Regions from separate parts of the Streptomyces niveiscabiei genome, predicted to be linked through region 3. Evidence: riboswitches for the same ligand, from Rfam matches in the RefSeq annotation. Region 3 holds a riboswitch; each other region holds the start of a gene.
What was found. A riboswitch is a leader RNA that binds a small molecule or an ion and turns the genes downstream of it on or off. The one in region 3 is predicted to bind cobalamin.
Positions count from the first base shown of each region.

Region 1: it holds a riboswitch for cobalamin, as region 3 does, so the genes downstream of both, PV682_RS17950 (CbtB domain-containing protein) here and PV682_RS33580 (ribonucleoside-diphosphate reductase subunit alpha) in region 3, are expected to answer to the same signal.
Region 2: it holds a riboswitch for cobalamin, as region 3 does, so the genes downstream of both, PV682_RS13245 (ABC transporter substrate-binding protein) here and PV682_RS33580 (ribonucleoside-diphosphate reductase subunit alpha) in region 3, are expected to answer to the same signal.
Region 4: it holds a riboswitch for cobalamin, as region 3 does, so the genes downstream of both, metE (5-methyltetrahydropteroyltriglutamate--homocysteine S-methyltransferase) here and PV682_RS33580 (ribonucleoside-diphosphate reductase subunit alpha) in region 3, are expected to answer to the same signal.

Region 1 covers NZ_JARAYJ010000011.1:173,216-175,406, reverse strand. The annotation lists gene PV682_RS17960 (hypothetical protein) at 1-190, opposite strand, end outside; gene PV682_RS17955 (CbtA family protein) at 347-1,093, opposite strand; gene PV682_RS17950 (CbtB domain-containing protein) at 1,115-1,330, opposite strand; cobalamin riboswitch at 1,367-1,515, opposite strand; gene PV682_RS17945 (LacI family DNA-binding transcriptional regulator) at 1,587-2,191, opposite strand, start outside.
Region 2 covers NZ_JARAYJ010000008.1:26,077-28,267, reverse strand. The annotation lists gene PV682_RS13255 (GNAT family N-acetyltransferase) at 1-100, shown strand, start outside; gene PV682_RS13250 (GNAT family N-acetyltransferase) at 136-687, shown strand; cobalamin riboswitch at 811-932, shown strand; gene PV682_RS13245 (ABC transporter substrate-binding protein) at 1,022-2,041, shown strand; gene PV682_RS13240 (FecCD family ABC transporter permease) at 2,053-2,191, shown strand, end outside.
Region 3 covers NZ_JARAYJ010000033.1:27,726-29,916, forward strand. The annotation lists gene PV682_RS33580 (ribonucleoside-diphosphate reductase subunit alpha) at 1-820, opposite strand, end outside; cobalamin riboswitch at 953-1,077, opposite strand; gene mctP (monocarboxylate uptake permease MctP) at 1,353-2,191, opposite strand, start outside.
Region 4 covers NZ_JARAYJ010000002.1:441,280-443,470, forward strand. The annotation lists gene metE (5-methyltetrahydropteroyltriglutamate--homocysteine S-methyltransferase) at 1-1,459, opposite strand, end outside; cobalamin riboswitch at 1,589-1,808, opposite strand; gene PV682_RS04095 (MFS transporter) at 1,978-2,191, shown strand, end outside.

The sequences.
Region 1 (2,191 bases), on a different contig from region 3:
CGGCCAACGCCTCCAGTTCCGCCACCAGCCTCTCCGTACGCCTGGCCTGCTCCGCGAGCACCCGTACCCGCGCGCTCTGCCCGCCGACCTGCCGCCTGCTGGCGATCAACCGCTCGTACTCCGGGACAGTCAGCGCCACCACCTCACGCCCGCCGAGGGTGATCCGGCGCGGCCGGGGTGTGTTGGGCACGTGCTTCCTCCGCTCCTCGCCGAAGCCGGGGCTGAAATCTGGGCCGGGGCCGGGATCTCGGCCGGGGCTGGGGCCTGGCCTGCGCCTGCGCCTGCGCCTGCGCCTGCGCCTGCGCCAGCGAACACGTGAGGGCCCCGCAGTCGAGGCCCTCAGGTGTCAGACGGTGACGGTCTCCCGCCGGGTCACGGGATCGGGCCTCAGCAGCCGATGCGCCAACTCCCCGAAGGCGAGCCCGAATCCGGTCCACAACGTCGCCTGGATGGCGAGCGCGGAGAGCCGGAACCGCCACAGGACGGTCGCGGGGAAGTCGGCGGGCACCTCGTTCACGGACGGCAGGAACGCGTACGCCAGCCCGGTCGCGGCGACGAACGCGGCCACCGCGACGACCGTCGCCCACCAGTTGCCGAGGCCAGGCGCGAGCCGCTTGCCGAGGAGGGTCGCGGCGACGGCGAGCAGGACGCTGAGGACCAGCATCAGGAAGTACAGGGTGGTGCGCTTCCCGATGGTGTCGCCGTCGCCGACGGCGGGCGGGTTGGCCGGGTACTTGAGGAACGGGACGACGTAGACGGCGACCAGCGCGCAGCTGGCCAGGAGCAGCGCGGTGGCCCGGGGGCTGAAGCGTCCGACGCGGCCGAGGGCGAAGCAGTACGCGAGGGCCGCGATGCCGCCGAAGGCGACGCCGTAGACGAGGACGCCGGTCGCGAGTCCGGCGGTGGACTGGAGGGAGCGGGAGACGAGTTCGGCCTCGTGGCCGTGCTCGTGGGAGTGGGCCTCCTCGAAGCCGATCGCCTTGTCGACGGAGGGTTCACCGAGGACGTAGGCGACGATCAGGGCGAGCACGCCGGCCGCGAGACCGGCGAGCATGCCCCGCACGAGCAGGTTCCGTACGGTTGCGGAGTTCATGGGGTGTCGGCGTCCCTCGGGTCAGTGGCAGGGGAAGCCGAGCAGGTGGCGGGCGTCGTGCACCCACTCGTGGACCTCTTCGCCGGAGAGGAGTGCGGTGGCGCCCTGCTCGGCGCCGACGAAGTACAGCAGGATCAGCATGAGGACGCCGAAGAAGACGGCCCAGGGGGCGATGGCCTTCAACGGCAGTTTGAGCGGGGTGGTGGCGGTGGTCGGCTGGGCGACGTGCTGCGCCATGGCAGGGCCTCCTTCGGGAGTTCGCGTCCCGTCTCGGTGGTGCTCCGTACGACGGCTACGGGTCTGACTCACCCCTGCCTCGAAGAGGCCGCAGGGCACACAGTGGCGCGACCGTGCCGGGATCTCACCGGCTTCCGTCCTGCCGTCGTTGTCGGGGCGACGATACCGCGTGACGTGTACCCGACCAACCCCGCGTCACCAGGCACTTTCCTCCCGACGCCGCCGCTCAGGGCCCTTCGCCGCCCCGGGTCGCGCCTCACGGGCCGCCGCTCGACTCGCGGATCGCGAGCGTGAAGCCGCTGACGAACTCCTCGTACCGGGGCGGGGGTTCGTGCTGTTCGATGCGGGTGACGAGGAGGGTGACGGCGTGTTCGGCCATGCCGTCGTGGTCGGGGTCGACGCTGGACAGGGACGGGACGAGGTACGCGCTCTCGGCGATGTCGTCGAACCCGATGACCTTGACCTGGCCGGGGACGCGGACGCCGCTGTCGGCGAGTCCGCGCAGGACGCCCATCGCGAGGGTGTCGGTCACGCAGAACACGCCGTCGAAGTCCAGGCCCCCGGCGACCATGTCCCGCGCGCACCGGGCGCCCTCGGCGAGCCCGAACCGGCCGACCTCGCGGACCAGTCCGGGGTCGTACGGCACCCCCGCGTCGGTGAGGGCCTGCCGGTAGCCGGCGTGGCGGAGGCTGGAGGTGTCGATCTCGTCGATGTCTCCGCAGACCAGCGCTATCCGCCGGCACCCCCGCTCGACGAGGTGGGCGACGGCCGCCCGGGACGCCTCCAAGTTGGGCATGCCGACGTGGTCCACGGGTCCGCCGACGATGCGGTCGCCGAGCACGACCACGGGGTGCTCGACGG
Region 2 (2,191 bases), on a different contig from region 3:
TCCCGAGCATGCGGCGTCCGCCGCCGTGGCGAGAGGGGCGGGGCTCGTGGCCACCGGGGAGTGGCACGAGGGCGAGATGCGGTGGGTGAGGAAAACGTGAAGCGCCTGTCGCCGCGCAGGAGTTACGTTGCCCCGATGACCTCCCTCACCACCGACCGCCTCCACCTCCGCCTCTTCACCCCGGACGATCTCGACGACCTGTACGCGTATCAGGGGCTGCCCGAGGTCGCCCGTCATCTGTACCGGCCGCCGCTCAGCAGGGAGCAGTGCGGGGAGAGCCTGGCACGCCGCGCCGAGGGGTCGCCCTGGGGCGAGGACGGTGACAGCCTGGTCCTGGCGGTGTGCCGGCGGGGCGAGCCCGGGGTCGTGGGGGAGATCGTCCTCAAGGCGGCGAGTGTGCGTGCCCGGCAGACCGAGATCGGCTGGGTCTTCAACCCCGCGCACAGCGGCCGGGGTTACGCGACGGAGGCGGCCCGCGCGGGAGCCGGCCTGGCCTTCGGCGAGTTGCGCACCCACCGCCTGTACGCCCGTATCGACGCCCTGAACACCGGTTCCGTACGGGTCGCCGAGCGGCTCGGCATGCGCCGCGAGGCCCACTTGGTGGAGAACGACCTCGACGGGGAGCGGTGGGGAAGCGAGTACGTGTACGCGATGCTGGCGCGGGAGTGGGAGAGCGGGCGGGGGTGAGAACCCGCGTCCCCGCCGGTCGGTCACTTCCCGGCCCCGCCCCACCCCCCTCCGCCCCTTCCCCGCGTGATAGCTTCCCAGGGCCAGTCGAACCCACGTGCGTCCGAGCGAACGCACGAGGTCAGGGAATCCGGTGGGACTCCGGAGCTGACGCGCAGCGGTGAGGGTGACGGGCGGGACAGCAGGCCACTGGACGGTTCGTCCGGGAAGGCGTCCCGGCTGGACGATCCCGAGTCCGAAGACCTGCTGGCGGCCTCCGGCCGGAGCCCCGGCGAGGGGGTGCGACCGTACGACCGGGCTTCGCGTACGAGCCCTCGACGCCGAAGGAAGCTCTGTGCGACTCGCACGTCCTGCCGTACTGGCTGCTGTGTCCGCTGTTCTCGTCGCGGGGTGCGGGTCTTCGTCCCCTGCGTCCCCCGAGGACGAGAGTTCAGGCGCCCTCACTCTCACGAACTGCGGCGAGAAAGTCTCCGTCGGCAGCCCCCCGAAGCGCGCGGTCTCCCTCAACCAGGGCACCACGGAGATCATGCTCTCCCTGGGCCTCGCGGACCGCATGGTGGGGACGGCGACCTGGACGGACCCGGTGTCCAAGGGCCTGGAGAAGGAGAACGCGAAGGTCGAGCGCCTCGCGGACAACGCGCCCTCGCTGGAGAGGGTCCTGGACGCGGAACCGGACTTCGTGGCGGCCTCGTTCGCGTCGACGCTGGGCAAGGGCGGCGTGGCCCCGAGGGAACAGTTCGAGAAGCTGGGCGTCCCGACGTACCTGTCCCCCTCGGACTGCGTCGGCAAGGACAACGGCGGGGACGGCGACGGCGCGCGCACGCAGCCGCTGTCGATCGACACGGTGTACGGCGAAGTCCTGGACCTGGCGAGGATCTTCGGCGTCGAGGAGCGCGGCGAGAAGCTGGTCGCTGACCTCAAGGAGCGCGTGCGGAAGGCGACTTCGGGTCTGAGGGCCCAGGACGTCACCCTGCTCTACTGGTTCGCGAACTCCCAGTCCCCCTACCTCGCGGGCTGTTGCGGAGCTCCCGGCGTCATCACCCGCGCGCTGGGCGCGAAGAACGTCTTCGACGACACCAAGGACGAATGGCCGCAGGTGAGTTGGGAGACGGTCGCGGACCGGGACCCGGCGGTCCTGGTGATCGGCGACCTCACGCGCAAGCAGCAGACGGCGGAGACGGCCGCGAAGAAGATCGCGTTCCTGGAGTCGAACCCGGTCACGAGGAACATGACGGCGGTGAGGAACAAGCGGTACGTCCTGCTGTCGGGCCAGGCCATGAACCCGACGATCCGTACGGTCGAGGGCATCGAGAAGGTCGCGGCGGCGCTGCGGACGTACGGCCTCTCCCGGTGACCCGCCGCCTCGTGACCCGCGGTCTCCTGTTCACCGCGGGCGGCCTGGCGCTGCTGGCCGCGTCGGTCGCGCTGGCGATCACGATCGGCCCGGCGGACATCGCGGTCGCGGACGTGTGGGCGTCGGTGGCGTCCCATCTCGGCTGGGGCC
Region 3 (2,191 bases):
CGTTCGTGCCCCGGATCAGCGAACCCCGGGAGCGGATGCGGGAGTACGACAGGCCGATGCCGCCGGCGTGCTTCGACAGGCGGGCGACCTGGTGGTAGCGGTCGTAGATGGAGTCCAGCTCGTCCTTGGGGGAGTCCAGGAGGTAGCAGGACGACATCTGGGGGTGCCGGGTGCCGGAGTTGAACAGCGTGGGGGAGGACGGCAGGTAGTCCAGGCGGCTCATCAGGCCGTACAGGGCCGCGACCTCGTCCAGGGCCCGTACGGTGTCGTCCTCGGCGAGCCCGGACGCCACGCGCAGCAGGAAGTGCTGGGGCGTCTCGATCACCTTGCGCGTGATCGGGTGCCGCAGCAGGTAGCGGCTGTGCAGGGTACGGAGGCCGAAGTAGCCGAAGCGGTCGTCGGCGGCCGGGTCGATCAGGCCGTCCAGCGCGGTCGCGTGCAGGCGCGCGAACTCCGCCGTGCGGTCCGCGATCAGGCCCTCGCGGTGGCCCACGGAGATCGACTCCGTGAACGTCGTCACACTCTGCGAGGCGGCCTCCTCGCGGATGCTGATCGTCAGCAGGCGGGCGGCGAGACGGGAGTACGCCGGGTCCTCCGAGATCAGGCCCGCGGCGGCCTCCGTCGCCAGCTCCCGCAGCTCGGCCTCGTCCGCCCGCGCGGAACGGCCCCGCAGGGCCGCGGCGGCGACCCGGCCGGGGTCCGCGTCGGGGAGGTCGGCGGTCAGCTCCGTCAGGGTCCGCAGCAGCGCGGTACCGGGACCGTCGGTTCCGGTCTCGACCGCCTGGACCTCTGAAGCCGGTTCGGCTGGCGCGATGGTCACGTGAGGCTCTCCCTCGCTCGGCAAGGGGCTTCGCGGGAGGGCATGGGGCAGCACGGACGCACGACACGTACGCGTCCCCGGCCCACTCCGCGAGGCCCGGACGTCAGGGCACGCCGAGCCGTCCCTTGGCACGGCTGGCGCTTGCTGCCGACAGGTCCTCGGACTGACTCCCGTGCGCGTATACGCACAAGTACACCGTTGCGGGACAGTTCCGGATTCCCACCGGATTCCCCTGCGGCGACAGCGAGCATGAGCATACATCTAGTGCCGCCCTGTCAGGTCACCCCCAGATGTTGTGTCGCGTCGGCTTCGGAGCGTCAACTTGTGGGTGGGAACTGTGATGCCGGGCGGGGGGTGGGGGGTGTTGTCGGAGGCGGTCTGCGGGTGCGTCGTGGCCGTTCGCGCAGTTCCCCGCGCCCCTAAAAAGTGCGCGCAGCGCATCTTTTTTAGGGGCGCGGGGAACTGCGCGACAAGCCACAGGGGTGCCGCACCCGCCTGACGGCCTGGTGTGGCACCCCTGTGGAGCGAACTGCTAGTGGGCCGCTCCCGACGTCGCCGGGGGGAGTTCCGTCTGGACGCCCGGGTCGCCCGCGTCCGCCGTGTAGTCCGAGGGGCTCGTCTCGTCGATGCCGTCGGGGGCCTTCGCCGCCTTCAGGACGAACGTCAGGACCACCGTCACCGCGACGTTCAGGACGAACGCCGTGAGGCCGATGTAGCCGATCTCACCGATGCCGGGGATCTCCTTCGAGCTGCCGCCGAAGTGCTTCTGCGTGGGGGAGGCCACACCGTACGCGGCGATCGTGCCGTACAGCATGCCCACCGCCCAGCCGCCGAGCAGCGCCCAGCGGTGGAACCAGCGGGTGAACAGGCCGCCGACCAGGGCCGGGAAGGTCTGGAGGATCCAGATGCCGCCCAGGAGCTGGAAGTTGATGGCGACCGTCTTGTCCATGGTGAGGACGAAGACCAGGGCGCCGACCTTCACGAGGAGGGAGACCAGCTTGGAGACCTTCGTCTCCTGTTCCGGCGTCGCGTCGGGGCGGATGAAGTCCTTGTAGATGTTCCGGGTGAAGAGGTTCGCCGCGGCGATGGACATGATCGCGGCCGGAACCAGCGCCCCGATGCCGATCGCCGCGAAGGCGACGCCCGCGAACCAGTCGGGGAACATGTCCTCGAAGAGCTGGGGGATCGCCAGCTGCCCGTTGGAGACCTTCACGCCCGCCGCGATGGCCATGAAGCCGAGGAGGGCGAGCAGGCCCAGCATGAGGGAATACAGCGGCAGGATCGTCGTGTTGCGGCGGATGACCTCGCGGCTGCGGGAGGAGAGAGTCGCGGTGATCGAGTGGGGGTACATGAACAGCGCCAGGGCGGACC
Region 4 (2,191 bases), on a different contig from region 3:
CGTCGATGCCGGCCTTCTCCTGGAAGGCGATCACCTCCCGGATCTCGGCGCGGATGCGGTCCTCGTAGCCGTCGAGGCCGATCCGCCCCGCCCGCAAGTCCGCGCGGGCGGCCCGGAGTTCACCGGTCTGCGGGAACGAGCCGATCGTGGTCGTCGGCAGCGTGGGCAGCCCGAGATGCGCGCGCTGCGCCAAGGCCCGCTCGGCGTACGGCTGTTCGCGGCGGGTGTCGGCCGCAGTGACCGCCGCCGCACGGGCCCGCACATCCGGGTCGCGCGTGATCGGTGACCCTGCCCGGGACGTCAAATCCGCGTGGTTGGCGGCGAGTTCGGCGGCGATGGCGCCGGTTCCGCTGGTCAGTCCGCGCGCCAGGGTGACGACCTCGGCGGTCTTCTGCCGGGCGAAGGCCAGCCAGCGCAGGATCTGCGGGTCGGTGTCGCGTTCGAGGCCGGTGTCGAGGGGGACGTGCAGGAGGGAGCAGGAGGCGGCGACGTCGACGCGGCCGGCGAGCCCGAGGAGGGTGCCCAGCAGGGTCAGCGACTTCGCGAGGTCGTTCACCCAGACGTTGCGGCCGTCGACCACCCCCGCGACGAGCCGCTTGCCGGGCAGCCCGCCGACGGACGCGAGGTCCTCCAGCGTGCCGGGCCGCGTGAAGTCGAGGGCGAGCCCCTCGACGGGCGCCTTGGCCAGCACCGGCAGGGCCTCGCCGGGCCGGTCGAAGTAGGTCGCGACCAGCAGCTCGGGACGGTCCCCGAGCGTGCCGAGGTCCCGGTACGCGCGCGCGGCGGCGTTCAGCTCGGCCGGGGTGCGGTCCTGGACGAGGGCGGGCTCGTCGAGCTGCACCCACCGGGCACCGGCCGCGCGCAGCTCGGCGAGGATCTCGGCGTACACCGGCAGGAGCCGGTCGAGGAGGGTGAGCGGCTCGAAGGCGGGGTCGACGCCGGGGGCGGGCTTGGCCAGCAGCAGGTAGGTGACCGGGCCGACGAGGACCGGGCGCGCCGTCAGGCCGAGGGCGAGGGCCTCCCTCAACTCGGCGAGCTGCTGGGCGGGTTCGGCGCGGAAGACCGTGTCCGGGCCCAACTCGGGCACCAGGTAGTGGTAGTTGGTGTCGAACCACTTGGTCATCTCCAGTGGCGGCGCGTCCTGCGTGCCGCGCGCCATGGCGAAGTAGCGGTCCAACGGGTCGGCGATTCCCGCGTGGCGTACGGGAATCGCGCCGACCATGACGCTGGTGTCGAGGACGTGGTCGTACAGCGAGAAGTCGCCGGTGGGCACCTCGTCGAGGCCGGCGTCGGAGAGGCGGCGCCAGGTCGCGGCGCGCAGGTCGGCGGCGGTCGAGCGGAGTTCGCCTGCGGTGACGCGGCCCTTCCAGTAGCCCTCGACGGCCTTCTTCAGTTCCCGGTGCTCGCCCTGCCGGGGGTAGCCGTACAGGGTTGCCGCGGCTGCGGACTTCGTGGTCACGGAGATCTCCTTCACGAGACGATTCCCTGAGGTCCCGGCGACGGGACGAGGGCGTGAAGGAGCGGACGGCACGAAGCCGCCTGTGCGCCGACCCACCCGCGAGGTCACCGGAACTCCGTGCGCGAACACATCGCGCACGGGCAGTCGGCAGGTCTTCGGACTCGCGGGCACGCCTCCTCCGAGGACGAGGCACCTACTGGCCGTCGCTTCCCAGGCCCCATGGGCCCAGTGCGTATGACGGCGGTCGTTCCCGCTCACCGCTGCGGGGCAGTCCCGGATTCCCACCGGGTTCCCTCTTGCGACGCGGCCCGTCTGGCTGACGGGGCGAACCGGCTGCGGTGATCAGCGTACGGGGTGAACCGCCGGTACGGGGAGGGCCTTTGGGAAACCGGCCGGTATGTGACGCCGGTCTCTTTATCGAAACGGTTGAGTTTCGCTAGTGAGGTGTGTAGCGTTCCTGAAGTACGAAACCGTTTCGTTCGCGAGACGCCCGATCATCTCATCGGAGCAGGCCCCTGATGTCACAGACCACTCAGACGCCGGACACGACGTCACTCACGAAGACAGCCGAGGAACCCGCGTCCCGTCACCGCTGGTGGGTCCTCGCGATGATCGGCATAGCCCAGCTGATGGTCACCCTGGACGCGACGATCGTGAACATCGCGATGCCGTCCGCCCAGGCCGACCTCGGGTTCTCCGACGGCGACCGGACCTGGATCGTCACCGCCTACT